Regions from separate parts of the Streptomyces sp. NPDC085931 genome, predicted to be linked through region 4. Evidence: riboswitches for the same ligand, from Rfam matches in the RefSeq annotation. Region 4 holds a riboswitch; each other region holds the start of a gene.

Region 1 (6,993 bases), on a different contig from region 4:
GCCAGCGCTACGACAACGTCCCCTACGGCACCGCCTTCGAGAAGCTCACCGCCCTCGCCTACCCCGAGGGCCACCCCTACCACCACACCCCCATCGGTTCCATGGCCGACCTGGACGCGGCCACCCTGGAGGACGCCCGCGCGTTCTTCCGCACGTACTACGCGCCGAACAACGCCGTGCTCTCCGTGGTCGGCGACATCGACCCGGAGCAGACCCTGGCCTGGATCGAGAAGTACTTCGGCTCCATCCCCGGGCACGACGGCAAGCCCGCGCCGCGGGACGGCTCGCTGCCCGAGATCATCGGCGAGCAGCTGCGCGAGGTCGTCGAGGAGGACGTCCCGGCGCGCGCCCTGATGGCCGCCTACCGCCTGCCCGAGGACGGCACGCGCGCGTGCGACGCTGCCGACCTGGCCCTGACCGTCCTCGGCGGCGGCGAGTCCTCGCGCCTGTACAACCGCCTGGTGCGGCGCGACCGTACGGCCGTCGCGGCGGGCTTCGGCCTGCTGCGGCTCGCCGGGGCGCCCTCACTGGGCTGGCTGGACGTGAAGACGTCCGGCGACGTGGAGGTGCCGGTCATCGAGGCCGCCATCGACGAGGAGCTCGCCCGGTTCGCCGAGGAGGGCCCCACGGCCGAGGAGATGGAGCGCGCCCAGGCCCAGCTGGAGCGCGAGTGGCTGGACCGGCTCGGTACGGTCGCCGGCCGCGCCGACGAACTGTGCCGGTACGCCGTGCTGTTCGGCGACCCGCAGCTGGCGCTGACCGCCGTGCAGCGTGTCCTGGAGGTCACGGCGGAGGAGGTCCAGGAGGTCGCCAAGGCCCGCCTGCGCCCCGACAACCGCGCGGTGCTCGTCTACGAGCCCGTCGCCGACGAGACCGCTGACGAGACCGACGACGCCGACACCGCCGGGGACGCCGCGGCAGCGGCCGGCGACGAGAACGAGGAGGCGGCCAAGTGACCGAGCTCGCCACGATGGACTTCCACCCCCGGCCGCAGGCGGGCGAGGCGCGCCCCTGGGCCTTCCCCGCCCCCGAGCGCGGCACGCTCGACAACGGCCTGACGGTGCTGCGCTGCCACCGCCCCGGTCAGCAGGTCGTCGCCGTGGAGGTGCTGCTGGACGCCCCCCTGGAGGCCGAGCCGGCCGGCCTCGACGGCGTGGCCACGATCATGGCGCGGGCCTTCTCGGAAGGCACCGACAAGCACTCCGCCGAGGAGTTCGCCGCCGAGCTGGAGCGGGCCGGCGCCACCCTCGACGCGCACGCCGACCACCCCGGCGTCCGGATCAGCCTGGAGGTCCCGGCCTCCCGGCTCGCCAAGGGACTCGGTCTGATCGCCGACGCCCTCCGGGCGCCCGCGTTCGCGGACAGCGAGGTCGAACGGCTGGTCCGCAACCGCCTCGACGAGATCCCGCACGAGCTGGCCAACCCCTCCCGCCGGGCCGCCAAGGAGCTGTCCAAGGAGTTGTTCCCGGCGGGCTCGCGCATGTCGCGGCCCCGGCAGGGCACCGAGGAGACGGTAGCCGCGATCGACTCCGCGGCCGTGCGCGCCTTCTACGAGAAGCACGTCCGCCCCGCCACGGCCACGGCCGTGGTGGTCGGCGACCTCACGGGCATCGACCTGGACGCCCTGCTCGGCGACACCCTGGGCTCCTGGACCGGCTCCTCGGCCGAGCCGCGCCCCGTGCCGCCGGTGACCGCCGACGACACCGGCCGGGTGGTCATCGTGGACCGCCCGGGCGCCGTCCAGACGCAGCTGCTGATCGGCCGGATCGGCCCGGACCGGCACGACCGCGTCTGGCCCGCGCAGGTGCTCGGCACGTACTGCCTCGGCGGCACCCTCACCTCCCGCCTGGACCGCGTCCTGCGCGAGGAGAAGGGCTACACCTACGGCGTGCGGTCCTTCGCCCAGGTGCTGCGCTCCGCGCCCGACGGCACCGGTGCCTCGATGCTCGCCATCAGCGGGTCCGTGGACACGCCCAACACCGGCCCGGCCCTGCAGGACTTGCGGACGGTGCTGCGCACCCTCGCCGCCGAGGGGCTGACCGACGCCGAGCGGGACGTCGCCGTGCAGAACCTGGTCGGAGTGGCGCCGCTGAAGTACGAGACCGCCGCGGCCGTCGCGAGCACGCTGGCCGACCAGGTCGAGCAGCACCTGCCCGACGACTACCAGGCCACGCTGTACCGCCGGCTCGCCGCGACGGGCACGGTGGAGGCCACGGCGGCGGTCGTCAGCGCCTTCCCCGTGGACCGTCTGGTGACCGTCCTGGTGGGCGACGCGGCGCAGATCAAGGCCCCGGTGGAGGCCCTGGGCATCGGCGCGGTCACGGTCGTGGCCGCCGAGTAGCGGCACACGCGCCACGGAGCCCTGGTTGCCTTCCAAGGCACCAGGGCTCCTTTATGCCCGAATTGGGGCGGGAGTTGCCTGTCTGCCCTGTGGGATGCGCTACAAAAGCCCGGATCCGTTTGGGAATTGAAAGTGGCCCCGTTTAGCTTCGTCCGGGCTGTTCGTCAGGCAGTGCGCCGCACCCGCGGCACCGGACAGTCATCGCCGAGTCCCCGTACGGCGCGAGCCAGGGGAGCCGGGGACCCACGCAGTCCCTGGGGTGAATCGGACGCCCGCGCGAGCCGCGAGGGGGTCCGTAGGAGACCTTCCTGCTCCGAACCCGTCAGCTAACCCGGTAGGCGAGAGGGAAGGAAAGGACCAGCCACTTCATGGCGTTCACGCGCGCCACCGGCAAGCATCGCCGTCCCAGCAGGATCCAGCGCGGCACGGCCCGCGCGGCGGGCGTCGCGGCGCTCGCCACCACCGGTGTGATCGGCACCGTCGCCGCCCCGGCCTTCGCCGCCGATGAGCCCGCCGTCGAGCAGACCGGCCTCACCCCCGTCATCACCATGGGCGACACGGTGGCCCAGCAGATCGACGCGCAGGCCGTCGCGCAGAAGCTGGCGGCCGAGGAGGCCGCCGCCGTGAAGAAGGCCGAGGAGGCCGCGCGCGAGCGCGCCGCCGAGGCGGCGAAGAAGGCCAAGGAGGCCGCCGAGAAGGCCCGCGAGGCCAAGGAGCGCGCCGCCCGCGAGGCCGAGCGCAAGCGCCTCAACAGCTTCGTGTCCCCGATCCCGGGCTCCTACGTCTCCACCGGCTACAAGGCCGGCGGCGCCGTCTGGTCCTCCGGCAGCCACACCGGCATCGACTTCCACGCCGCCACCGGCACCTCCGTCCACGCCGTCGGCGCGGGCACGGTCGTCGAGGCCGGCTGGGGCGGCGCCTACGGCAACCAGGTCGTGATCAAGATGAACGACGGCACGTACACCCAGTACGGCCACCTGTCGTCCGTCGGCGTCTCGGTGGGCCAGCAGGTCACCCCCGGCCAGCAGATCGGCCTGTCCGGCGCGACCGGCAACGTGACCGGCCCGCACCTGCACTTCGAGGCGCGCACGAGCCCCGAGTACGGCTCGGACATCGACCCCCTCGCCTACCTCCGCTCGCACGGCGTGAACCTCTGACGCCACCCGCTCAGCGCCCGAAAGGCCCCGGCTCACCGAGCCGGGGCCTTTCGGTATTCCCGCCCCCCAGACGCCCCTGTCCAAAAAATATCCATGGATTCCGGGCTCCCGTCGGAAATTCCGGCTGATTGCAATAGAGTCACGGAACACACGTCACTCGTCGACGTTTCACGGGGATTAAGCGGAGGTCGGGTCATGCGTATTCCCGCGCACTCGGTGTGCACGGCCATCCGGGACGACATCGTCGCGGGTGTCCACGAGCGCGGCAGCCGGCTCACCGAGGAACTCCTCGCGCGCCGCTACGGCGTCTCGCGCGTCCCCGTCCGGGAGGCCCTGCGCACGCTGGAGGCCGAGGGCTTCGTGGTGACCCGGCGGCACGCGGGCGCGTGCGTGGCCGAGCCCACCGAGCAGGAGGCGGCCGACCTGCTGGAGATGCGCGCGCTGCTGGAGCCGCTCGGCGCCGCCCGGGCCGCCCAGCGCCGCACCGAGGCCCATCTGAAGGTCCTGCGCGGCCTGGTCCGGCTGGGCCAGGAGCGCGCCCGCCGGGGCACCAGCGACGACCTGCGCTCCCTGGGCGGCTGGTTCCACGAGACGCTGGCCCAGGCCTCCGGCAGCCCCGCCCTGATCGCGATGCTCGCCCAGCTGCGCCACAAGATCGCCTGGATGTACGCGGTGGAGGTGCCGGCCGATCCGGTGGAGTCCTGGACCGAGCACGGCGCGATCGTGGACGCGGTGGCGCGCGGCGACAGCGAGCGCGCGCGGGCGGTCACGGCGCTGCACGCCGAGCGCGCGACGTCCGCGCACCGGCTGCGCCCGCTCGCCCCGCGGGAGCGCGTCGAGCGTGTGAGGAACCCGCAACATCCCGTAAACACGGCGAGCCCGCGGCATTAACACGGAAGCCGTATACAAAGAGTGGAGTTCCGCGGGGGATTTATTCTGCTGCCCTTTTCCGGTGATCCGGTGAGCCGTTTTGAATTCGAGGCGCCCGGGTCCCCGGAAATGAGCGAAGCCGCGCCGGCCTCAAAGGCCGGCGCGGCTTCACCCGTGAAAACCGCCGGAACGACTCAGACGGTCTCGGGAAGCTCCTCGAGGCCCTCGGAGACCAGCTTCGCCAGCCGGTCCAGGGCGGCGTCCGCGCCCTCGGCGTCGGAGGCGAGGACGATCTCCTCGCCTCCCTGGGCGCCGAGGCCCAGGACGGCGAGCATGGAGGCCGCGTTGACGGGGTTGCCGTCTGCCTTGGCGATCGTCACCGGGACGCCTGCGGCCGTGGCGGCTCGGACGAAGATGGAGGCGGGGCGGGCGTGGAGGCCCTCGGCCCAGCCGACGTTGACGCGGCGCTCAGCCATGTGATGCTGCCCTTCGCTGTTCAGGGTTGTCTAGACCAGTTTCCCATACGTGAAGCCCGGGGCGGACCTGTCGTCCCGCCCCGCGGTGCCGTCGGATCGCGGCCTCGACCCGACGAACGCCCTCCACAGCCTGCCTCGCGCCGTTGTCAGGCGCTAGCCGTACTCTGGGGCCCATGCAGACCTCGCCGGACCGGCACGAGTATCCCGCCCACTGGGAAGCCGACGTGGTGCTGCGCGACGGGGGCACCGCGCGCGTCCGGCCCATCACCGTCGATGACGCCGAGCGTCTGGTCAGCTTCTACGAGCAGGTCTCCGACGAGTCGAAGTACTACCGCTTCTTCGCGCCGTACCCTCGCCTGTCCGCCAAGGACGTCCACCGCTTCACGCACCACGACTTTGTGGACCGGGTGGGACTCGCGGCCACGGTCGGCGGCGAGTTCATCGCCACCGTACGCTACGACCGGATCGGCCCCGACGGAACGCCCGCGTCCGCCCCCGCCGACGAGGCCGAGGTCGCCTTCCTGGTGCAGGACGCCCACCAGGGCCGCGGCGTCGCCTCCGCCCTGCTCGAACACATCGCCGCCGTCGCCCGGGAACGCGGCATCCGCCGCTTCGCCGCCGAGGTGCTGCCCGCCAACACCAAGATGATCAAGGTGTTCACGGACGCCGGGTACACCCAGAAGCGCAGCTTCGAGGACGGCGTGGTCCGCCTGGAGTTCGACCTGGAGCCCACCGACCGCTCCCTCGCCGTGCAGTACGCGCGCGAGCACCGCGCCGAGGCCCGGTCCGTGCAGCGGCTGCTCGCCCCCGGCTCGGTCGCCGTCATCGGCGCCGGACGCACCCCGGGCGGGGTGGGCCGCAGCGTCCTGGGCAACATCCGGGACGCCGGCTTCACGGGCCGGCTGTACGCCGTGAACCGGGCCCTGCCCGAGGAGCGGAAGGAGCTCGACGGGGTGCCCGCCCACCGCTCCGTGCGGGACATCGACGGACCCGTGGACCTCGCGGTCGTCGCCGTGCCGGCCGAGCAGGTCCCCGAGGTGGTCGCCGAGTGCGGCGAACACGGCGTGCAAGGACTCGTCGTCGTCTCCGCCGGATACGCCGAGAGCGGCCCCGAGGGGCGCGAACGCCAGCGCGCCCTCGTCCGGCAGGCGCGCACGTACGGCATGCGCATCATCGGCCCGAACGCCTTCGGCATCATCAACACCTCCCCCCGGGTGCGGCTCAACGCCTCCCTCGCCCCCGAGGTGCCGCGCCCGGGCCGCATCGGCCTGTTCGCCCAGTCCGGGGCCATCGGCGTCGCGCTGCTGTCCCGGCTGCACCGGCGCGGCGGCGGCGTCACGGGCGTCACCGGCGTCTCCACCTTCGTCTCCTCGGGCAACCGCGCCGACGTCTCCGGCAACGACGTCCTGCAGTACTGGTACGAGGACCCGGACACCGACGTCGTCCTCATGTACCTGGAGTCCATCGGCAACCCCCGCAAGTTCACCCGCCTCGCCCGCCGCACCGCCGCGGCGAAGCCGCTGGTCGTGGTCCAGGGCGCCCGGCACGGAGCGGCTCCCCAGGGGCACGCCGTACGGGCGACGCGGCTGCCGCACGCGACCGTCTCGGCCCTGCTGCGGCAGGCCGGGGTGATCCGGGTCGACACGATCACCGAGCTGGTGGACGCCGGCCTGCTCCTCGCCCGCCAGCCCCTGCCCGCCGGACCCCGGGTGGCGATCCTCGGCAACTCGGAGTCGCTCGGCCTGCTCACCTACGACGCCTGCCTCGCCGAAGGACTGCGGCCGCACCCGCCGCAGGACCTGACCACGGCCGCCTCCGCCGAGGACTTCCACGCCGCCCTGTCCCGCGCCCTGGCCGACGACCGCTGCGACGCGGTGGTCGTCACGGCCATCCCGGCGGTGGGGGAGGGCTCGGTCGCGGACGCGGCCCTCGCCCAGGCCCTGCGCTCGGCGGCGGCCGCCGCACCGGCCAAGCCGGTCCTGGTCGTCCACGTGGAGCTCGGCGGCCTCGCCGAGGCCCTGTCGGCCGCGGCGAGCACGGCACCCCAGTCCGAGGCGGACAGGCCCGCGCCGCCGGCCTTCGACCCGGCGTCCGCCACGGCACGGCCCCCCGCCGAGGCCCCCGAGGGCGCCCACCTGATCCCCGCCTA
Region 2 (6,993 bases), on a different contig from region 4:
GACGAGGGCGATGCGGGAGAGGACTCCGTACCCCGCCGAGTCGAGACCTGCCGACAGGGTGCCGGCGGTCAGCGCGTAGGTCGCCCACAAGGTGGCGAACCGGGAGGGGCCGGGCATAGCGCCGATGCTAGAGAGCGGCGCGCGGGTTGGGTGAGGGGCACGCGCGCGTGCCCCTCAAAAACGCACGGGACCCCTCAGGCCGGCCGCACCACGCTGTGGACGGCCGACTCGCCGTCGTAGTAGACCGACTCCTCGCGCACGTACGCGCCCGGCTTCGGGGCGTGGATCATCATGCCGTTGCCGATGTAGAGGCCGACGTGGGTGATGTCGTCGTAGAAGAACACCAGGTCACCGGGTTGGGCACGGGACAGCGGGACGGTGGTGCCGGCGTCGACCTGGTCGTAGGTCGTGCGCGGGAGGGTGACCCCGGCGGCCTTCCACGCGGCCTGGGTGAGGCCGGAGCAGTCGTAGGAGCCGGGGCCGACGGCGCCCCACACGTACGGTTTGCCGATCTGGGCGCGGGCGAAGGCCAGCGCCTTGCCCGCCTTGGTGGCGTACGAGGAGCCGGCCGGGACCGGGGACGTCGGGGAGGCGGGGCCCGCGGCGGTGCCCGACGGGGCGCTGTCCTGCCGCTGGGCGGCCTCTTCCCGGGCCTTGTCCCGCGCGGCCTGCTCGCGGGCCAGCTCGGCGGCCCTGCGGGCGGCCTCCGCCCGCTTCTCCTGCTCGATCGCCGCGAGCCGCGCCTTCTCCTCGGCGGTCAGCTGCGACAGCAGGTCGCGGGCGGCGGCGAGCTTGCGCTGGACGGTGGCCTTGGCCGTCTTCAGATCGCTCTGCGACGCGGTGAGCGTCCGCAGGCTCTCGGTGGCCTCCTGGCGCTTGCGCATCGTCTCGGACTGCTGGGTGACGTAGTCGTCGACCGCGCCCTTCTGGCGGCCGGTCATCCGGTCCATCAGCTGGGACTGGTCGACGTAGTCCTGCGGGGTGTCCGCGAGCAGGAACGTGGCGGTGTCCGGTGCGGCGGCGCCGGTGCGGTACTGGGCGGCGGCGAAGGAACCGAGCTTCTGGCGGGCCTCGTTGAGCTTCTCGGTGCGCTCGGCGACGTCGTCGAGGAGGGTGCCGACGCGCTTGCGCTGCTTCGCGGTCTTCTCCTTGGCCGCGTTGTACTTGTCGGTCGCCGACTCGGCCTGGCGGTACAGGTCGTCGACCTTCTTCTCGACCTCCTCCAGGCTGGGCTTGCCGTCGGCCTCGGGGGCGGCGTTGGCCGACTGGGACAGCAGGGCGACGGAGGTGAGGGCCGCCGTTGCGAGGGCGGGGGTCCGTATGCCTGCCACGCGCGTGCCCGAAGGACGCGACTTACGGTGCGACGCCAAGGGAGGCGACTCCTTCCAAGGTTCCGCCTACCGGGTTAGCTGTCGGGTTCGGGCGGGTGGTTCGGAAGGGTTGCCCTACGGCCTTCCCGGGGAGGGAGTCGGGCCGATTCACCCCAGGTTCTCGGTGGGTCCCCGGCTCCGGCTGCCGCTGCGGCACACCGGACTCGGCGGAGGCCGCGCGGCCCGGCGACGTTCGCCGGTGGGGGTCATGCGGCCCGGTCGCACCGTAGCCAACTCGTGTGGCGCCTGTGAAGGTTGATGGGTGATATGCCCGATACATTTTCGTGACCTTACGTCGGAGCATCGCTGAGCGTGAGGGAGTGGGGGTAATTGGTCCTGAGTCGTCCCGAATCGGGCCCGGTGTCGCGCGGCGTGATCACGCCATTCCGGACGGCGACGGCGGCCCGGCGACCGGGCACGAAGGCCCGGTTCCGGGGCGATGTTCTCGGGGCGGCGGCGGGCTGTCAGTGGGGCGCCCTAGACTCGGAGAGCGATGAGCAGCCTCTTTGACGACAACTTCCTGGCGAGTCTCCAGGCCCAGCGGGGCCCCGCGGACGAGCCCCCGCCGCCGCCCGAGGACGATCACGTTCCGGAGTCGATCCCGGACGATCTGTTCGGCGGGAAGTTCGACGTGCCGCCGGACCGGGACACCCACTACCGGGACGGCGCCCCCCGCCCCGTGATCGACTCCGCCGCGCTGCTGGACGGGCTGAACGACAACCAGCGCGCCGCCGTCGTGCACTCCGGCTCCCCGCTGCTCATCGTGGCCGGCGCCGGCTCCGGAAAGACCCGCGTGCTCACGCACCGCATCGCGCACCTGCTCGCCGAGCGGGACGTCCACCCCGGCCAGATCCTCGCGATCACCTTCACCAACAAGGCCGCGGGCGAGATGAAGGAGCGCGTCGAGCAGCTCGTCGGCCCCCGCGCCAACGCCATGTGGGTCATGACGTTCCACAGCGCCTGCGTGCGCATCCTCCGCCGCGAGAGCAAGCGGCTCGGCTTCACGTCCTCCTTCTCGATCTACGACGCCGCCGACTCCAAGCGCCTGATGGCCCTGGTCTGCCGCGACCTGGACCTCGACCCCAAGCGCTTCCCGCCGAAGTCGTTCAGCGCCAAGATCAGCAACCTGAAGAACGAGTTGATCGACGAGGAGGACTTCGCCGCCCAGGCCACCGACGGCTTCGAGAAGACCCTCGCCCAGGCCTACGCCCTCTACCAGTCGCGGCTGCGCGAGGCGAACGCCCTGGACTTCGACGACCTGATCATGACCACGGTCAACCTGCTGCGCGCCTTCCCGGACGTCGCCGAGCACTACCGCCGCCGCTTCCGGCACGTCCTGGTCGACGAGTACCAGGACACCAACCACGCGCAGTACGCCCTGGTCCGCGAGCTGGTCGGCACCGCCGAGCACCCCGTGGACGTACCGCCGGAGGCCGAGATCCCGCCCGCCGAGCTGTGCGTCGTCGGCGACGCCGACCAGTCGATCTACGCCTTCCGCGGCGCGACGATCCGCAACATCCTCCAGTTCGAGGAGGACTACCCGAACGCGACGACGATCCTGCTGGAGCAGAACTACCGCTCCACGCAGACGATCCTCAGCGCCGCCAACGCGGTCATCGAGCGCAACGAGTCCCGCCGCCCCAAGAACCTGTGGACCAACGCGGGCGCGGGCGCGCTGATCACCGGCTACGTCGCCGACACCGAGCACGACGAGGCCCAGTTCGTCGCCGACGAGATAGACCGCCTCACGGACGCCGGCGAGGCGAAGGCGGGCGACGTCGCGGTCTTCTACCGCACCAACGCCCAGTCCCGTGTCTTCGAAGAGGTCTTCATCCGCGTCGGCCTGCCCTACAAGGTCGTCGGCGGCGTCCGCTTCTACGAGCGCAAGGAGGTCCGGGACGTCCTGGCCTACCTGCGCGTCCTGGCCAACCCGGAGGACTCGGTGCCGCTGCGCCGGATCCTCAACGTCCCCAAGCGGGGCATCGGCGACCGGGCCGAGGCGATGATCGACGCCCTCGCCCAGCGCGAGAAGATCAGCTTCCCGCAGGCGCTCAAGCGCGTCGACGAGGCCTACGGCATGGCCGCGCGCTCCACCAACGCCGTCAAGCGGTTCAACACGCTGATGGAGGACCTCCGCACGATCGTCGAGTCCGGCGCCGGACCGGCCACGGTGCTGGAGGCCGTCCTGGAGCGCACCGGCTACCTCGCCGAGCTGCAGGCCTCCACCGACCCGCAGGACGAGACCCGGATCGAGAACCTCCAGGAACTCGCCGCCGTCGCCATGGAGTTCGAGCAGGAACGCGGCGAGGGCGAGCAGAGCACGCTGGCCGACTTCCTCGAACAGGTCGCGCTGGTCGCCGACTCCGACCAGATCCCCGACGAGGAGGACGGCGACGGCGTCATCACGCTCATGACGCTGCACACCGCCAAGGGCCTGGAGTTCCCGGTCGTCTTCCTCACCGGCATGGAGGACGGCGTCTTCCCGCACATGCGCGCCCTCGGCCAGACCAAGGAACTGGAGGAGGAGCGGCGCCTGGCCTACGTCGGCATCACCCGCGCGCGGGAGCGGCTCTACCTGACCCGCTCCACGCTGCGCAGCGCCTGGGGCCAGCCCTCGTACAACCCGCCCTCCCGGTTCCTGGAGGAGATCCCGCCGGCCCACGTGGAGTGGAAGCGCACGGGCGCCACCGGCCCCGCGTCCTCCGGTCCCGTCTCCGCCGTCGCGGCCTCGCTGTCGTCGTCCCGCTCGCGCTCGTCCGCCTCGGGCGCGTCCGGCTTCGCCACCCGCCGTACGGCCGAGAAGCCGGTGGTGGGGCTGGCGGTCGGGGACCGGGTCACGCACGACCAGTTCGGTCTCGGGACGGTCGTGGCGGTCAAGGGAACCGGCGCGAACGCCGAGGCGACGATCGACTTCGGCGACACCAAACCCAAGCGGCTGCTGCTGCGGTACGCGCCGGTGGAGAAGCTGTAGTCCGGTGAGCCGGGCGGGTCGCCGGCCTTCGCCGGTCCGCCCGGCGGGGGCCGTCGTGTTTGCCCGCCCCGCTTGCGGGGGCGGGCTGCGTCAGGTGCTGGGGGCCGGGGCGGCGTGACGCGCCCGCGGGGTCGGGGCGGCCTTACGTCGGGTCGACGCCGTGGCTGCGCAGCCACGAGAGGGGGTCGATCGCCGAGCCGCCCGCGGGACGCACCTCGAAGTGCAGGTGCGGGCCGGTCGAGTTGCCGGAGTTGCCGGAGCGCGCGATCGGGTCCCCGGCCTTGACGGTCGTCCCCGAGGCGACCGTGTACGTGGAGAGGTGGCAGTACCACGTCTCCGTGCCGTCCTTCGCGGTCACGATCATCATGTTGCCGTACGCGCTGTTCCACTGGGTGCGCACGGTGCCGTCGGTCGCGGCCATCACCGTCGTGCCGTAGGAGACGGGGAAGTCGATGCCGGTGTGCAGGGACATCCAGTTGATGCCGGACTGGCCGTAGTAGGCGCTCAGTCCGTGCTGCGCGACCGGCAGGGCGAACTTCGGGCGCAGCCGCTCCTTGCGGGCCGCTTCCTCCGCCGCCCGCTTGCGCTCGGCGGCCTGCTGGGCCTTGAGGTCGATGCGCTCCTGCGTACGGCTGGCCCGGTCGGCGAAGTCGTCGGCCCCGGCGGCGAGGCTCTGCAACTGGGTGTCGAGCTTGTTGTTGGCCGCGGCCGGCTGCACCGGCTGCACGTCCGCCGCGGTGGTGTGCGCCTCCGCCGCGCTGTCCTCCGTGAGACTGCCGACGGAGGCGGCCGCGATCCCGGCCACGCCCATCACACACGCCGAGGGCACCGCGATGGTCATCAGCGCCGAGCGCTTGGGCGGCGTACGGCGGCGGGAACGGGAGCCGGCGCGCGAAGCCGCGCGCGAAGCGGGGGGCTCGACCTCTTCCTGGCCGTCCAGGAGCGGGGCGACGGTGGGCAGTTCGCCGGTCGCGTCCGGCTCGTGGTGGCCGGCCTCGGCGGATTCCTCGTAGGCGACCTGCTCGAACGTCGCGGTCTCGCGCTGATCGAAGGCGACCGGCTCGTGCTGCTCGAAGGTTTCGCCATGCTGCTCGTAGGCGTCCGGGGCGGGTGCGGCGGTGCCGTCGGAGTTCCACTGCGTGGCGTCGAAGGCACCCGTGTCGAAAGCCTGCGTGCCCCATTCCCACTGCTGGGTCCGGTCGCCCGGGTTGCCGGACTGGTCCGGCTGGAGCCAAGCACCCGTCTCCCACTGGCCGGTGGCGTCGGAGGGCGGGGCCTGCGGCGGGATGGCCGACAGGGGCTGCTGCTCGGTGTGCCAGGAGCCGGTGTCGTAGACGCCGGTGTCGTAGGCGGCGTGGTGCTGGGCCGCGTACGCGTCGTGGTGCGGGTTCTCGTGCGCACCCGTGGGCCAGTGGCCGGTGTCGTACGTGCCCGTGTCCTGACCGCTGCCCGGCATGTCGCCGAAGAGGGGGTCGGCGGCGAAGCTCGCGGTGGTGTGGCCGGTGGCGTCGAAGCCGGCGCCGTCCGTGCCGGCGGGATCAAAACCGGTGGCGGCGTAGTCGCCGTACGTGGTGAAGTCGCCGTACGGGGCTTCCTGGGTGCCGTACGACGCGTAGGGCGCCGAGGCGGCGTCGGAAGCCGGAGCCGGGGTCATGGTCCCCGACGGGTGACGGTCGTTCACCAACTTCTCTTTCGCCTCGACAACAGGGGCTGCCAGAGCAGTGCGGCGACTGTACCCGGCGGTACGCGGGCACGACAATCTTCGGCAGGTTTCGCGCGCGCAGGAAACGGGCATTCGGCCGTGTTTTGGCGGACTGCGGGCGCGAGTTTGGCTCTGTGTTCGAAGTTTGTTCGAGGCTGTTGGGTGATGCGGAGCGGTGTGTCATCTGTATGACGAGTCCGCGCGCCGGGTGTGACGGCCACGGGCCGACTGTCGCCCGACCGTGTGGTGGGGTGGCCGTCGGGCGGACCGGTTCGAGCGGTCTTCGGCGCACCGTCGGGTTGTCGTCGGTCCACCGTGAGGACTTGCGTCAGGCCCGAGTCAGGCACCCCGTCAGGCCACCGTCGCGCCTCCGGCGTGGCCGGTGGACGGTTCGCCCGGGCGGGCCGTGTCGAGAACCTGCCGTATCCCGTTGGCGACGGCGGGGTGCACGGGCAGGGCGAGGTGGCCGATGCCGGTGACCTGTACGTTCTGCGCCGTCAGATCGGGATGGTCGATGCAGGCCGACTCCAGCGGATCCATCACGTGGTCGAGGTCGCTCCAGAAGCTCACGAAGTGCGTTCGACAGCCCGGGGCGGGCCGAGTGAGCTCCTCGAGCACCGGCGAGCCGGGGCGCATCTGGCGCACGATGGGGTGCGCGTCGGCCAAGGGCGCCACCCGGGTGCCCGAGTGCGGCGTGCCGAGGGTCACCAGGGTCCGCACGCGCGTGTCGCCGCCGAGCCGCTGCACGTAGTAACGCGCTATCAGTCCGCCGAGGCTGTGCCCGACCACATCGACCCGCCGGGCTCCGGTGCGCTCGCAGATCTCCTCGATGTGCCGGCCGAGCAACTCGGCCGCGGCGCGTATGTCGCAGGTCAGCGGCGAGTAATTGAGGGACTCGATCTGCTGCCTGCCGTGCTGGGCGAGACTCCGGCGCAGCAGGACGAAGACCG
Region 3 (6,993 bases), on a different contig from region 4:
AACGGGACCCTTCCGATCGCCCGCAGGGGCCGAATTCCTTGTGAAGAACTTCACGAACTTTTCCGACGGACTGTCGCCGGGGGGTTCCCGCGGGCCCCCCGGAGACGCTCATTCGTGATCCATGCCTGCTCAGAAGCGGGCTACGCCACCGACCAGGCGATGCCGTCGAGGATGTCGTGCTCGCTCACGACGACCTCCTCCGCGCCGATCCGCTCCATGATCGACAGCAGGACCAGGGCCCCCGCCCCGATCACGTCGACCCGGCCCGGGTGCATGGAGGGCACGGCCGCGCGCTCGGCGTGGGTGGAGCGCAGCAGCCACTCGGTGATCTCGCGGACCCGCTCCCGCGACACGCGCGAGTGGTGGATGGCCTCCGAGTTGTACGCGGGCAGCTCCTGGGCGATCGCCGACACGGTCGTCACGGACCCGGCCAGGCCCACCAAAGTCCGCGCCTCGCGCAGCGGGACCGTCCCCTCGGCCAGGTCGAGAGCGGCCTCGATGTCGGCCCGCATCGCCGCGATCTGCTCCGCCGACGGCGGGTCACTCACCGCCCCGTCCCGGACCAGGTGCCGCTCGGTCATGCGCACGCAGCCGACGTCCACCGAGCGGGCCGCCCGGACCCGGTCGTCGCCCACGACGAACTCGGTGGAGCCGCCGCCGATGTCCACCACCAGGTAGGGCCTGGCCAGGTGGTCCCGGCCCGTCAGCTCCCTGGTGGCGCCGGTGAAGGAGAACTCCGCCTCCTGGTCCCCGGAGATCACCTCCGGCTCGACGCCCAGGATGTCCAGCACACCGCGCACGAACTCGTCCCGGTTCTCGGCGTCCCGGGAGGCGGAGGTGGCCACGAACCGCAGCCGCTCCGCCCCGTGCTCCTTGACGATCCCGGCGTACTCGCGGCACGCCGCGAAGGTCCGCTGGAGCGCCTCGGGGGCGAGCCGGCCGGTGCGGTCGACGCCCTGCCCGAGCCGGACGATCGTCATCCGGCGGTCCAGGTCGACCAGCTCGCCGGTGGCCGGGTCGGCGTCGGCGACCAGGAGGCGGATGGAGTTCGTACCGCAGTCCACGGCGGCGACACGGGTCACTGGGCGGCCTCCTCGGCACTCGTCACACAGGCGCCCTTGCGCCACCACTCCGGCAGCATGGCCAGCGCCTCGTCGCCCAGCGGGTTCACACCCGGGCCCGCGGCCAGCGAGTGCGCCACCAGCACGTGCAGGCACTTCACGCGGTCCGGCATGCCGCCCGCGCTCGGGAAGTTCTTCAGCTCCTCGATCGCGTCGCGGCGTTGGACGTAGTCCTCGTGCGCCGCCCGGTAGGCCGCCGCCAGCTCCGGGTCCGAGGCGAGGCGCTCGGTCATCTCCTTCATCACGCCGTTCGCCTCCAGCGTGCCGATGGCCGAGTTGGCCTTCGGGCACGTCAGGTAGTACAGCGTGGGGAACGGCGTGCCGTCCGGCAGCCGCGGGGCCGTCTCGACGACGTCGGGCTGTCCGCAGGGGCAGCGGTGCGCGATGGCCCGCAGGCCGCGCGGGGGCCGACCGAGCTGCTGCTTGAAGGCCTCGACGTCCGCGTCGGTGGGCTCGGTGCGCGGGGTGGTCGGCGGGGGCGTTTCCATGACTGTCTTCAGGGTGTCTTTCTCTGGGAGTTCTGCGGGACAACCGGGGCGGGTCACTGGTCGGAGGCGTCGGCCTTGTCGACCCCGTCCCAGACGTTCGCGTACCAGGGGCGGTCGGCCGCCCCGAGGTCGGTGCGCGACTGCTTCGCCGCGTGCGGGTCGATCACGATGAAGCCCGTCTCCCCCGGCATGACGTAGTGCAACCGCCGGCGGATCTGCTGCTCGGCGTACGCGTCGTCCTGCCACCGCGCCTTGAGGTCGCGCAGGCGTTCGACGCGCTCCCGGGCCTGCTGCTGCTCGCGCCGCAGGTCCTCGATCTCGGCGCGCTGGGAGACGTACTGCCGCATCGGGTAGGCCAGGGCCACGATCAGCGAGCACATCACCAGGGCGAGCAGCGCGGCCCGGCCGGTCAGCCGGGAGCGGCGGGCCTGCCGCTTGGTCTGGGACCGGTAGACCCGGGCCGCGGTCTGCTCGCCGAGCAGCCGGATCCTGGTCGCGGTGGAGAACCGGTCCCGGTCCTTCACGGCCATGTCTGTCCGCCTCCCGCTGCACCGTCATACGCGCGTACGTCCCCGGACACGGTACGGGACCGAGTACGGGGACGTACGTACGACGCTGCCTCTTGGGGGCCTTTCGGCGCTCAGCCCTTGAAGCGCGGGAACGCGCTGCGGCCGGCGTACACCGCCGCGTCGTCGAGGATCTCCTCGATGCGCAGCAGCTGGTTGTACTTGGCGACACGCTCGGAGCGGGCCGGGGCGCCGGTCTTGATCTGGCCGCAGTTGGTGGCGACGGCCAGGTCGGCGATGGTGACGTCCTCGGTCTCGCCGGAGCGGTGGGACATCATGCACTTGAAGCCGTTGCGCTGGGCCAGCTCGACGGCGTCCAGGGTCTCGGTCAGCGAGCCGATCTGGTTGACCTTGACCAGCAGGGCGTTGGCCGCGCCCTCCTCGATGCCGCGGGCGAGACGCTCGGGGTTGGTGACGAACAGGTCGTCGCCGACGAGCTGGACCTTGTCACCGAGCTTGTCGGTGATGGTCTTCCAGCCCTCCCAGTCGTCCTCGAACAGCGGGTCCTCGATGGAGACGAGCGGGTACGCGTCGACGAGCTCCGCGTAGTACTCGGTCATCTCGGCCGCCGAGCGCTCCTTGCCCTCGAAGGTGTAGACGCCGTCCTTGTAGAACTCGGAGGCGGCGACGTCGAGCGCCAGGGCGATCTGCTCGCCGGGGGTGTAGCCGGCTTCCTTGACGGCCTCGAGGATGAGGTCGAGGGCCTCGCGGTTGGAGCCGAGGTTCGGGGCGAAGCCGCCCTCGTCGCCGAGGCCGGTGGCCAGGCCCTTGCTCTTCAGGACCTTCTTCAGCGTGTGGTAGACCTCGGCGCCCCAGCGCAGGGCCTCGGAGAAGGACTCCGCGCCGATCGGGGCGATCATGAACTCCTGGATGTCCACGTTGGAGTCGGCGTGCGAGCCGCCGTTCAGGATGTTCATCATCGGCACCGGCAGCAGGTGCGCGTTCGGGCCGCCCAGGTAGCGGAACAGCGGCAGGTCGCTGGCCTCGGAGGCGGCGTGGGCCACGGCGAGCGAGACGCCGAGGATGGCGTTGGCGCCGAGGGAGCCCTTGTTGTCGGTGGCGTCCAGGTCGAACATCGCCTGGTCGATCAGGCGCTGCTCGGTGGCGTCGTAACCGACCAGCTCCGGGCCGATCTGCTCGATGACCGCGAGGACGGCCTTCTCCACACCCTTGCCGAGGTAGCGGTTCGAGTCGCCGTCGCGGAGCTCGATGGCCTCGAAGGCGCCCGTGGAGGCGCCGGACGGGACGGCGGCACGGCCGGTGCTGCCGTCGTCGAGGCCGACCTCGACCTCGACCGTGGGGTTGCCTCGGGAGTCCAGGATTTCCCGGGCTACGACGACGTCGATGGACGGCACGAGCATCTCCTTCTTATGTGACGCGGTGACGCGGGTCGCGTGGACCCGGCGGGGTGCGGGCCGTGGTGGCTCGCGACATGAGCCTAACCGGCTCCGGGCGATCGGCCACCGGGTCGCCCACCCCATGGACAGAACCGAGAGTAAATTGTTTCCGAACGGAACAAAGCCGATTGCCGAAAAACCCCGTCCCGGTGCGTACGGGGGACGACGCATCGGGACGGGGAGCCCGTGGGGACGGGGTGGACCGGCTGCTTACTTCAGGTGCAGCTGCTGGCCCGGGTAGATGAGGTTGGCGTCCTCGACGATGTCCTTGTTCAGCTTGAAGAGCTTCTCCCAGCCGCCCTTGACCTTCTCCTCGGCCGCGATCGAGCTCAGGGTGTCGCCCTTGACGACCTTGTACTCGCCGTCGCCCTTCTTGACCTTCTTGCCGGTCGGGGTGGTGACGGTCTTCTTCGCGGCCGGGCGCTCGTCGGAGCGGGAGGCCGGCTGCTGCTGGGTCTCGCGGGTCTCGGTGCTCTGCTGGCTCTGGCTCTGGCTCTGCGCGGAGCTGCCGGAGTCGGTGGAGCCGCCGCCGGTGTAGCCGGCGCTCGACAGGCCCTTGCCGCAGACCGGCCAGGCGCCCTTGCCCTGGCTCGCGAGCACCTTCTCGGCGATCTCGATCTGCTGGGCCTTGGTGGCCTGGTCAGCGGTGGAGGCGTACTTCGTGCCGCCGTAGCCGGCCCAGGTGGAGGCGGAGAACTGCAGACCGCCGTAGTAGCCGTTGCCGGTGTTGATGGACCAGTTGCCGCCGGACTCGCACTGGGCGACGGCGTCCCACTCGGAGGCGGTGGCGGCGGAGGCGTTGCCGGCCGCCATCAGCGGGGCGGCGACGGCGGCACCGGTGACACCGGCGATGGCGATGGCGCGAGTGGCCTTGGACGGACGGCGGTGCGTGCCCTTGCCGGAAAACAGCATGGAGAGATCCCCTCACCGACGCCTGCGAGGTGAGCTGTCGGGTTCGGGCCGGTTGAGTTGCCCGGCCACGCCCCTCACGGGACGCGGCTCCACCCCAAGCCCTTCCGGCGCAACCGGCCGGTCGGGCACCTACCTTGGGTCCCCCGCTCCTGCCTACGGCGCTTGACGCGACGACTGTTCCCGTGCGGCCGCTGGCAGGATTCGGCGTTGCGGCAGCCGGGGCTCGCATTGACGAGCGGTCACGACCGTAGACAGATGATCGGCGGAATTTCAAAGACGATCAGGGCTTCTGAGATCTATCTCTCACCGCACTTATACGGGACATACGGCGCGAAACATGACGCTAACTCACCCGGTTTCGCGGTGACTTCGACCCTCGTTTCCGCACTGCCCGATGGGCTACCGCTCGTCCGCTTCGCCCTCCGCGGTGAGCGTCTGACCGGGCTGAACGAGGTCCGCGGCGCCGTCGGCGGCCTTCTCGTCCCCGGTGGCCGACTCCTGCCATCCGCCGCCCGCGTTGAGGGAGTCGGCGATGGACCAGGAGCTGTCGCCGACGCCGACGATGTAGGCACCTTCGGACGCCTCGCCGGCACCCGCGTCGCCGCGTGAGGCGTGCCGGCCCGAGGAACCGCTCTCGTGGCCGCCCGCGACTTCGGCGCTCTCCTCGGCGCTGGGACCCCGGTGACGGCCGGAGCCGCGGTCCGCGCGGTCCGAAGCCTCGCCCGCCGTCCGGGAGTTGCCGGACGCTTCCCCCTCGGGCGTGGCCGAGGGCGAGCCGTCGGACGCCCGGCCGGAGGGACGGGAGTCGGGCGACTTGTCGGACTTGGCGGAATCGTCCCGAGCAGTCGACGAGCCGTCAGGCGACTGTGATGCGGACGGGGAAGGCGACGGGGACTCCGGGGACTCCGAAGGCGAGGAAGAAGCGGAGGACTCGGATCCCGGCGAGTCGAGCAGGCCGGACGAGTCCACCGGAGCGGACTCATCGGGCGAACCGGACTTGCCGGACTCCCCCGACGCGCCCTGCTCGAGGCCCGAGAGCAGCCCGCAGGTGCGCCACGCGCCGACCCCCTGGTCGGCGAGGATTCTCTCCGCCACGGATATCTGCTGGGAGCGGCTGGCGAGATCGGCACTCGGCGCGTAATCCAGACCGCCGTAGTTCTCCCAGTCCTCCTGGGAGAGGGCGAGGCCGCCGTAGTAGCCGTTGCCGCTGTTCTGACTCCAGGCACCACCCGTCTCGCAGTCCGCGACCCGGTCCCAGGTCGTGCCGTCGGCCGCGCTGGCACCGGAGGCCCCGAGGAGCGGGATCGCGATGGCGGAGCCGGTCACTCCGGCCGCAACGAGGAGTGCCGGAGCCTGGCGGGGGCGGCGGTGCCGACCGTTCCCGGAGAGCATGCGGATACCTTTCGCGAGACAGCAGTGACCCACGCGGCCCGGGAGTCCCCGGCCGCGCTGATGGGTGAACGTATCGGCACACGATCACTTGTCACAAGTTCATGCCGCGCAGATCACGTGAAGATCACAGAGTTGAGGGCGTGTCACTTTGCGCTCGGGGTGAATTCCACCGGCAGGGTGCGCAGCCCGCGCATGATGAGCCCGCCGCGCCACCGCAGCTCCGCCGGGTCCGCCGCGAGGCGGAGGTCCGGCAGGCGCGTGAGGAGGGTGGCGAGGGCGGTCTGGCCCTCCAGGCGGGCGAGCGGGGCGCCGAGGCAGTAGTGGATGCCGTGGCCGTAACCGAGGTGCTGGTTGTCGCAGCGGGACAGGTCGAGCACGTCCGGGTCGGCGAACCGCTCCGGGTCCCGGTCCGCGGCGGCCAGGACGACCAGGACCGGGTCGCCCGCGTCGATCCGCTGCCCGCCGATGGTGAGCGGCTGCGTGGCGAACCGCCAGGTGGCGAGCTCGACCGGGCCGTCGTAGCGCAGCAGTTCCTCCACTCCGGTCTCCAGCAGGCCGCTCTCCCCGGCGGCGAGGGAGGCCTGCAGGCGGGCGCGCTGCTCGGGGTGGGTGAGCAGGGCGTAGGTGCCGTTGCCGATGAGGTTGACCGTCGTCTCGAAACCGGCGAACAGCAGGATGAAGGCCATGGCCGCCGCCTCGTTCTCGGTGAGGTGCTCGCCGTGGTCGGAGGCGCGGATGAGGCCGGAGATGAGGTCCTCGCCGGGGCCGGGCTCGGCGGGGAGCGCCTCCCGCTTGCGGTGGATGAGGTCGGCGAGGTAGCCGCGCATCTTCTTCACCGACCGGGCCACGCCGCCCCGCGGCCCGCCCTGGTGACGGATCATCATGCCCGCCCAGTCCCGGAAGTCGTCCTGGTCCTCGCGGGGGACGCCGAGCAGGTCGCAGATGGCGTAGATGGGCAGCGGGAAGGCGAACTCGTGGATGAGGTCGGCGGACCCCTTTTGCGCGAACCCGTCAATGAGGGTGTCGGTGAGCTCCTGCACCCGTGGCGCGAACTCGGCGACCCGGCGGGGGGTGAACGCCTTGGAGACGAGTCGCCGCAGCCTGGTGTGGTCCGGCG
Region 4 (6,993 bases):
CACCGCCCACCCTCCTGCCCGTACCGACACAGCACCTGTGCGGGTACCCCGACACCGCCCCGACCTGCGCCGACTGTGGTCTACGTCTCGTCGTGGCCGCTGGGGGGCATGACCGGGGCGAGCGCGGGTAGCGGCGGTGGAGGTGGCCTGTCGGGGGATCGGAGCGGGCCGGAACTACGAGGGAGGGCCCGTGACCGCGACCACGCGCATCGGCACGACGACGGATTCCGCCACCTACGCAGGTGAGGAGCTGCCGCAGATCGCGGAGCCGCAGAAGATCCCTCCGCAGGACGCGCGCGAGCTGACGGGACAGTTCCTCGACCGTCTCGCGGTGCTGGAGGAGGGCACGCCCGAATACCAGTACGCGCGCAACACGCTCATCGAGATGAACATGTCGCTGGTGCGCTTCGCGGCCCGCCGGTTCCGCTCGGGCGGCCAGTCGATGGAGGACGTCGTCCAGGTCGGCGTGATCGGCCTGATCAAGGCCATCGACCGGTTCGAGGTCTCCCGCGAGGTGCAGTTCACCAGTTTCGCGGTGCCGTACATCGTCGGTGAGATCAAGCGCTTCTTCCGGGACACCTCGTGGGCGGTGCACGTGCCGCGCCGGCTGCAGGAGGCCCGTACGGAACTGGCCAAGGCCACCGAGGAACTGGCCTCCCGGCTGGGCCGCGCGCCCAGGGTCGCGGAGCTGGCGGCCCTGATGAACCTCTCCGAGGAGGAGGTCGTCGAGGCCCAGATCGCGGCCAACGGCTATGTGTCCTCCTCCCTCGACGCCACGATCAGCGCCGACGCCGAGGAGAGCGACACCAAGCTCTCCGAGTTCATCGGCGGCGAGGACCCGGCGCTGGAGCTGGTCGAGGACTTCCACTCCCTCGCGCCGCTGGTCGCCGAACTCGACGAGCGCCAGCGCCTCATCCTGCACCTGCGGTTCGTGGAGGAGCTGACGCAGGCCGAGATCGGCGCCCGGCTCGGCATCTCCCAGATGCACGTGTCCCGGCTGCTCTCCCGCACGGTGGCCCGGCTGCGGTCGGGGATGCTGGCGACCGGCTGAGGTCATGAGCCCGCGGTGAGCGCGGGGCGCCCCGCCCGACGGTCGCGTCCCGCGCTCACTGGTGTCCACGCGACCGGTCCGTACCACGCGCGACGTCACCACCGTCGCCGCCGCCCGGCCCGCCCGGGCCGTCCAGGCCTGCGATGCCGCCCGTACCGTCGGTGCCGTGCGGGCCGTCCGGGCCTGCGGTGTCTTCCGCGCCGTTCCTGCCTTGCGAGCCGTACAGGTTTGCGGTGCCCTCTGTGCCATGGGTGTCGTCCGTGCCCTCGCGGCCTTGCGTGCCATCGATGCCCTTGCCGGTGAACGTGCCATCCGCGCCTGCGGTGCCATTCGCGCCGTCGGTGCGCCGCGTGCCCTCCGTGCCGCGCGTGCCCTCCGTGCCGTGCGTGTCCTCCGGGTCTTGCGTGGCGTCCATGCCGTGCGTGCCTGCCGTGGCGTCCGTGCCGCCCACGCGGGGCAGCGCGGTGCGCCGGGCGGTGAGGAATCCGCGCAGGCCCCGCCTGAGCGCCGCCCGCTCCGCCGGCTGCATCGCCTCCAGCGCCGTGGTCAGGGCCCGGGTGCGGCGGGCGGCGACCTCGCGCAGGACGTGCCGGCCGTGGGCGGTGAGCCGGAGTTGCACCTCGCGCCGGGTGCCCGGATGCGGGGCGCGTTCCAGGAGGCCGGCCGCCGCCAGGCGGTCGCAGAGGCGGCTGGCCGTGGGAAGGCCGATGTCGAGCCGGTCGGCCAGGGACGTGAGGTTCAGGCCCGGAGCGGCCTGCAGAGTGCGCAGCGCCCGCAGCTGGTGCGGGGACAGCCGCAGGGACGCTTCCTGGGCGGCGATGGCCCACAAGGCCGTCAGGCTCTCCACGGCATCGGCGATCTGTGCCGCGACGGCCTCCGGGCCATCACCCCGTCCCCTCGCCCGGTGGTCTCCGGGGCCGTCGAGATCGGTCACAAAACGGTCACTTTCCATAAGCTCCGGGTACTGCGGAGGTCGCCCTCATTCAAAGGCTGTACCCGAAGAGCCGTAGGGCAAGCAGTCCCGTTCGGCGCCGGATCGGACCCGGGTGGCTCAGCCGGCGCTCAGCTCCGTCAGTGCCGCGAGCGGCAGCGTGTGCTGCGTCTGGAGGACCTTGGCGCGCAGGTAGCGGACGTTGTGCGCGGTGGTGAAGACCCCCGTCGGGACCCGGTCGCGGACGTCGACGCCCAGGGCGCGCAACTGGGCCGCCTTGTCGGGGTTGTTGGACAGCAAGTCCAGCCGGCCGATGCCGAGGGCCCGCAGCATCTGCGCCGCGGCCGTGTAGTCGCGGGCGTCCTCGGGCAGCCCCAGTGCCGCGTTCGCCTCGTAGGTGTCCAGGCCCTGGTCCTGCAGGGCGTAGGCGTCCAGCTTGTTGTAGAGGCCGATGCCCCGGCCCTCCTGGCGCAGGTAGAGGAGCACGCCGCCGCGCTCGGCGATGCGCTCGACGGCCTCGCGCAGCTGCGGGCCGCAGTCGCAGCGGGCCGAGCCGAACACGTCCCCGGTCAGGCACTCGGAGTGCAGCCGCACGAGCGGCACCGGGCCGGGCTCGCCCAGGACGACGGCCACGTGCTCCTGGCCGTCGGCCAGGCCGTGGAAGGTGACCAGCTCGGCGTCGGCCTCGTAGCCGTCGTGGAAGCGCAGCGGGACCCGGACGCGGGAGCGGGGGGTGGCGAGGACGCTGGGGGTGTCGGGCACGCGGGCCTCCGGGTTCCGTTCCTGTTCGGCTGCACAGCCGTCTGCCGGGTTGCTTCAGATTTGAAACAGACCCACGACCGGAACCCTACTCGTGCTTGAACTTTGAAGCAACGGACCGACGGCTCCTGTGGCGCGCGTCACGAACAGGCCGTCGAGGACCTCCGCCGCCACGGCAGGTCGTCCGCGACCGAGCGGGACCCGTCCTCCTGGAGCCCCCGCACGATCGCGGTGGAGATCTCCTCCAGTTGCCCGACCTGCTCCGCGCTGAGCCGGTCGAACAGGGAGCCGCGCACGGTCTCGACGTGCCCGGGCGCCGCCCGCTCCAGCACGGCGAACCCCTCGTCGGTCAGCGCCGCGACGCTGCCCCGCTTGTCGTACCGGCACGCCTCGCGCCGCAGCATGCCGTCCTTCTCCAGGCGCGTCACCGCGTACGTCAGCCGGCTGCGCGTGATCTTCAGCCGCTCGGCGAGCTCGGTCATCCGCAGCCGCCGTTCCGGGGCCTCCGACAGGACCGACAGGATGGAGTAGTAAAGGTGGGGCATGCCGGCGTCCTGCTGGAGCTGCCGGTCGATCGCGTCCTCCAGGAGCAGCGAAGCGGCGATGTAGGCGCGCCAGGCGCGCTGCTCCTCGGGGGTGAGCCAGCGAGTCGTCATACCGCCAGTGTAGGTTTGTTTCAAACTTGAACCAAGGTCCGTCCGTCCGCCGTCCCGACCAGCCGCGGAGCGCCGATGCCCCACCCGTACGTCCTGCTGTCCGCCGCCGTCTCCCTCGACGGCTACCTGGACGACACCGGTCCCGAACGCCTGCTGCTGTCCAGCCCGGCCGACTTCGACCGGGTCGACGAGGTCCGCGCGTCCGTCGACGCGATCCTGGTCGGCGCCGGCACCATCCGCGCCGACAACCCCCGGCTGCTGGTGAACTCGCCCGAACGCCGCTCCGCCCGGGTGGCCGCCGGCCGGCCCGAGTACCCGCTGAAGGTCACCGTCAGCGGCTCGGGCGACCTCGACCCGGACGCCCGGTTCTGGCACACGGGCGGTGAGAAGGTCCTGTACACGACCGACGCCGGCGCCGAACGCGCCCGCGCCCTGGGCATCGCCGCCGACGTCGTCCCGCTCGGCGCGGACCTGGACTGGCGCCGACTCCTCACCCACCTGCACGACGTCCGCGGTGTGCGGCGCCTCATGGTCGAGGGCGGCGGCCTGATCCACACCCAGCTGCTCACCCAGGGACTCGCCGACGAACTCCAGCTGGTCCTCGCCCCGTTGTTCGTGGGCGACCCCCGCTCCCCTCGCCTCTTCGGCCCCGGCGGCTACCAGGGCGGCCGGCTCCGGCTGCTGGAGACACGACGGATCGAGGACGTCGTCCTCATGCGCTACGCGCCCACCGCCCCGGGCACCGGCGCCCTGCCCGTCGCCGCCGACCACCACTGGCTGGCCCTGGCCTGCGAGCTGGCGGAGCGCTGCCCGCCCTCGGACACGGCGTTCAGCGTGGGCGCGGTGGTGGTCGCGGCCGACGGCACGGAGCTGGCCCGCGGCCACTCCCGCGAGGGGGGCGACCCGGTCGTGCACGCCGAGGAGGCGGCCCTGGCCAGGATCGACCCGGCCGACCCGCGGCTCGCCGGCGCGACGGTCTACAGCAGCCTGGAGCCCTGCGCCCGCCGCGCCTCCCGGCCCACGCCCTGCGTCCGGCTGATCCTCGATGCGGGCGTGCGCCGGGTGGTCACGGCCTGGGGCGAGCCGGACACCTTCGTGGCGGCGGCCGACGGCAGCGGGGTCCTGGCCGCCGCCGGTGCCGACGTCGTCGTCCTGCCGGAACACGCGGAGCGGGCCCGGAAACCCAACCGCCACCTGCTGCCCTGAGCCCTCGGGGACGGGTGTGGCACGAGCTGTCCTGCGCATGGCGTACACTGGAATCACAACGACGCGGGGTGGAGCAGCTCGGTAGCTCGCTGGGCTCATAACCCAGAGGTCGCAGGTTCAAATCCTGTCCCCGCTACTGAAGGCCGAGGGCCGGAATCCGAAAGGGTTCCGGCCCTCGGTGCTTTCCCCGATCCGGCCCTTACGCACAGTGAGCGAACCCTCCCGCTCCGCATAACAACTGACACACTGTCAAAAACCGTTTGCGGCTTGAGAGGCGGCCAACTCGCCCGATTTAAGCCGGTCATGGCAGGTACGTCCGTGCGAAAAAGGTTAATGATCAAGCGGAATCGCTGGAATACACACCGCGCCTCCATTAACGTTCGATAACGCAGCGCGGTCGTCCCAGCCGTCACAGAAGGCGGCTCCGTGCGCACGCGCCGAATCCCGAAAGGGAACCGGGGAACCACCACTTGGGGTGAATCGAGCGGATGCCGCCGTGGAAGCACGGCCGGTATACGCGCGTAGGAGACCTTCCTGCTCCGAACCCGTCAGCTAACCCGGTAGGCGAGAAGGAAGGAAAGGAGTACGCCTACGTGGCGTCCAACCGGCCTGCCCCCGCGGCCCCGTTCGCGACGGACCAGCGCGACACCGAAGTCTTCTACGGCGGTCAGCGCACCGACGAGGGCCCGTTCCAGGAGTGGAACCCCACCGCGGAGTCCATCCGCCCCGTCCGTGGCCGGCATCGCGTCACCAAGCAGCGCGGCGGAGGGCTCGCCCGCAGCTCCACCGTCCTGGGCGTCGGCGTCATAGCCGCCGTGGGCGCCGGCGGCATGGCCAGCGCCCAGACCGGCAAGCCGCCGGTGTCGATCTCCGTGCCGGACCTTCCCTCGGTGGGTTCCCTCATCTCGGACGACGACACCCCCGAAGGCTCCGCCACCCCGCTCAGCGATCTCGCGACGGCCGCCGCGGACACCGACGAGGGCGGTGCCAACGCCGGCGAGGCCCTGCGTGCCCGGATCATGGCCCAGGTCGAGCACCAGCAGGAGCAGATCGAGACCAAGGCCGCCGAGGAGGCCGCGGCCGCCGCCGAGAAGGCCGCCGCCGAGGCCGTCGCGAAGGCGGAGAAGGAGGCCAAGGCCAAGGCCGCCGAGGCCAAGCGGAAGGCCGAGGAAGAGGCCCGCAAGAAGGCCGAGGCCGAGCGGCTCGCCGCCCTCGCCAAGCAGTACACGCTGCCGACCTCCTCGTACACGATCACCTCGTCCTTCGGCCAGGCCGGCGCCTACTGGTCCTCCGGCTATCACACCGGACTCGACTTCGCCGCCCCCACGGGCACGCCGATCAAGGCGGTCCACAGCGGCACCATCACCGAGGCCGGCTGGAACGGCTCGTACGGCTACAAGACCGTCCTCACCCTCGATGACGGCACGGAGATCTGGTACGCGCACCAGTCGTCCATCGGCGTCAGCGTCGGCCAGAAGGTCAGCACGGGCGACGTGATCGGCCGTGTCGGCGCCACCGGCAACGTCACGGGGGCGCATCTGCACCTCGAGGTCCACGCGGCCGGCTCCAGCAGCGGCATCGACCCGATGGCCTGGCTGCGGGACAAGGGACTCAACCCCTGAGCGGCGAACGCCCGTAAGAAGCACCGGCAGCCCTGACGACGACCCCCCGACGTCAGGGCTGCCGGTCGTTCCGTGCCGGGCGGGTGCCGGACGTCAGGACCGGTAGGGGTTGTACGCCGGGTACGCCGCGTGCCGCGCGGGCTGAGGGGCGTGGGCGGCCGGGTGGCCGTAGCCGTAGCCGGTGGGACGGCCGTACGCGCCGGGGACCGGCCAGGGCGGGCGCGTGACCGGCGCCGGCGGGGCCGTGATCCGGGCCGCGTGGTCCAGGGCCGGGCGGGCCGCCTCCCGGCGGCGCCACAGTTCGCCGAGCAGTTCCATCTCCCGTACGGCGAAGTCGGGCCCGGCGCGGCCGCGGCGGGCCCGGTGGCGCAGGAAGGCGAGCGACGTCGCGTACGCCTCGTACCGCGCCACCTCCCGTGCCGCCGCCTTCCCGGCGTGCCGGCGGGCGTACTGGCGGGCGATCCGGCGGGCCCGCATCGAACCGAGCGCGTACGGCTCGGCCGGGGTCAGCCAGCCCGCGGCCGCGTACGCGGGCAGCTCCGTCCGTACGGTGCGCAGCTCCCGCTGCCGGGTCCAGATCACCAGCCACGTCAGCAGCCCGAAGATCGGCACCATGAACGCCGCGTACACGGCGAAGAACCCGTACTCGCCGAACGTCGACGAGCCGTTCCACATCGCGTGCATGCCCATCGCCAGCAGCAGTCCGGCGAGCGGGAAGGCGGCGCGGCGCAGGCGCTGCCGGTCCGCCGCGAGCGCGGCGGCGCCGAA

What was found. Region 4 has a riboswitch for cyclic di-AMP ahead of ACIGAN_RS32070 (M23 family metallopeptidase). Riboswitches for the same ligand answer to the same signal wherever they lie in the genome.
Region 1: it holds a riboswitch for cyclic di-AMP, as region 4 does, so the genes downstream of both, ACIGAN_RS03025 (M23 family metallopeptidase) here and ACIGAN_RS32070 (M23 family metallopeptidase) in region 4, are expected to answer to the same signal.
Region 2: it holds a riboswitch for cyclic di-AMP, as region 4 does, so the genes downstream of both, ACIGAN_RS33825 (C40 family peptidase) here and ACIGAN_RS32070 (M23 family metallopeptidase) in region 4, are expected to answer to the same signal.
Region 3: it holds a riboswitch for cyclic di-AMP, as region 4 does, so the genes downstream of both, ACIGAN_RS17705 (transglycosylase family protein) here and ACIGAN_RS32070 (M23 family metallopeptidase) in region 4, are expected to answer to the same signal.

What each region holds. Positions count from the first base shown of each region.
Region 1 is NZ_JBITSK010000001.1:711,887-718,879, reverse strand. Features, by position in the region: gene ACIGAN_RS03035 (M16 family metallopeptidase) at 1-956, shown strand, start outside; gene ACIGAN_RS03030 (M16 family metallopeptidase) at 953-2,341, shown strand; cyclic di-AMP (ydaO/yuaA leader) riboswitch at 2,534-2,697, shown strand; gene ACIGAN_RS03025 (M23 family metallopeptidase) at 2,710-3,498, shown strand; gene ACIGAN_RS03020 (GntR family transcriptional regulator) at 3,694-4,389, shown strand; gene ACIGAN_RS03015 (HPr family phosphocarrier protein) at 4,563-4,844, opposite strand; gene ACIGAN_RS03010 (bifunctional acetate--CoA ligase family protein/GNAT family N-acetyltransferase) at 5,018-6,993, shown strand, end outside.
Region 2 is NZ_JBITSK010000023.1:46,051-53,043, forward strand. Features, by position in the region: gene ACIGAN_RS33820 (hypothetical protein) at 1-117, opposite strand, end outside; gene ACIGAN_RS33825 (C40 family peptidase) at 195-1,370, opposite strand; cyclic di-AMP (ydaO/yuaA leader) riboswitch at 1,378-1,550, opposite strand; gene pcrA (DNA helicase PcrA) at 1,864-4,341, shown strand; gene ACIGAN_RS33835 (M23 family metallopeptidase) at 4,484-6,022, opposite strand; gene ACIGAN_RS33840 (esterase/lipase family protein) at 6,395-6,993, opposite strand, start outside.
Region 3 is NZ_JBITSK010000007.1:412,694-419,686, reverse strand. Features, by position in the region: gene ACIGAN_RS17725 (Ppx/GppA phosphatase family protein) at 141-1,082, opposite strand; gene ACIGAN_RS17720 (DUF501 domain-containing protein) at 1,079-1,609, opposite strand; gene ACIGAN_RS17715 (FtsB family cell division protein) at 1,663-2,139, opposite strand; gene eno (phosphopyruvate hydratase) at 2,250-3,530, opposite strand; gene ACIGAN_RS17705 (transglycosylase family protein) at 3,783-4,484, opposite strand; cyclic di-AMP (ydaO/yuaA leader) riboswitch at 4,489-4,655, opposite strand; gene ACIGAN_RS17700 (transglycosylase family protein) at 4,884-5,876, opposite strand; gene ACIGAN_RS17695 (cytochrome P450) at 6,020-6,993, opposite strand, start outside.
Region 4 is NZ_JBITSK010000020.1:20,993-27,985, reverse strand. Features, by position in the region: gene ACIGAN_RS32100 (RNA polymerase sigma factor SigF) at 191-1,051, shown strand; partial or broken gene ACIGAN_RS32095 (MarR family winged helix-turn-helix transcriptional regulator) at 1,512-2,003, opposite strand; gene ribA (GTP cyclohydrolase II) at 2,103-2,744, opposite strand; gene ACIGAN_RS32085 (MarR family winged helix-turn-helix transcriptional regulator) at 2,882-3,397, opposite strand; gene ACIGAN_RS32080 (dihydrofolate reductase family protein) at 3,473-4,603, shown strand; tRNA gene ACIGAN_RS32075 (tRNA-Met) at 4,666-4,739, shown strand; cyclic di-AMP (ydaO/yuaA leader) riboswitch at 5,029-5,185, shown strand; gene ACIGAN_RS32070 (M23 family metallopeptidase) at 5,197-6,225, shown strand; gene ACIGAN_RS32065 (PrsW family intramembrane metalloprotease) at 6,319-6,993, opposite strand, start outside.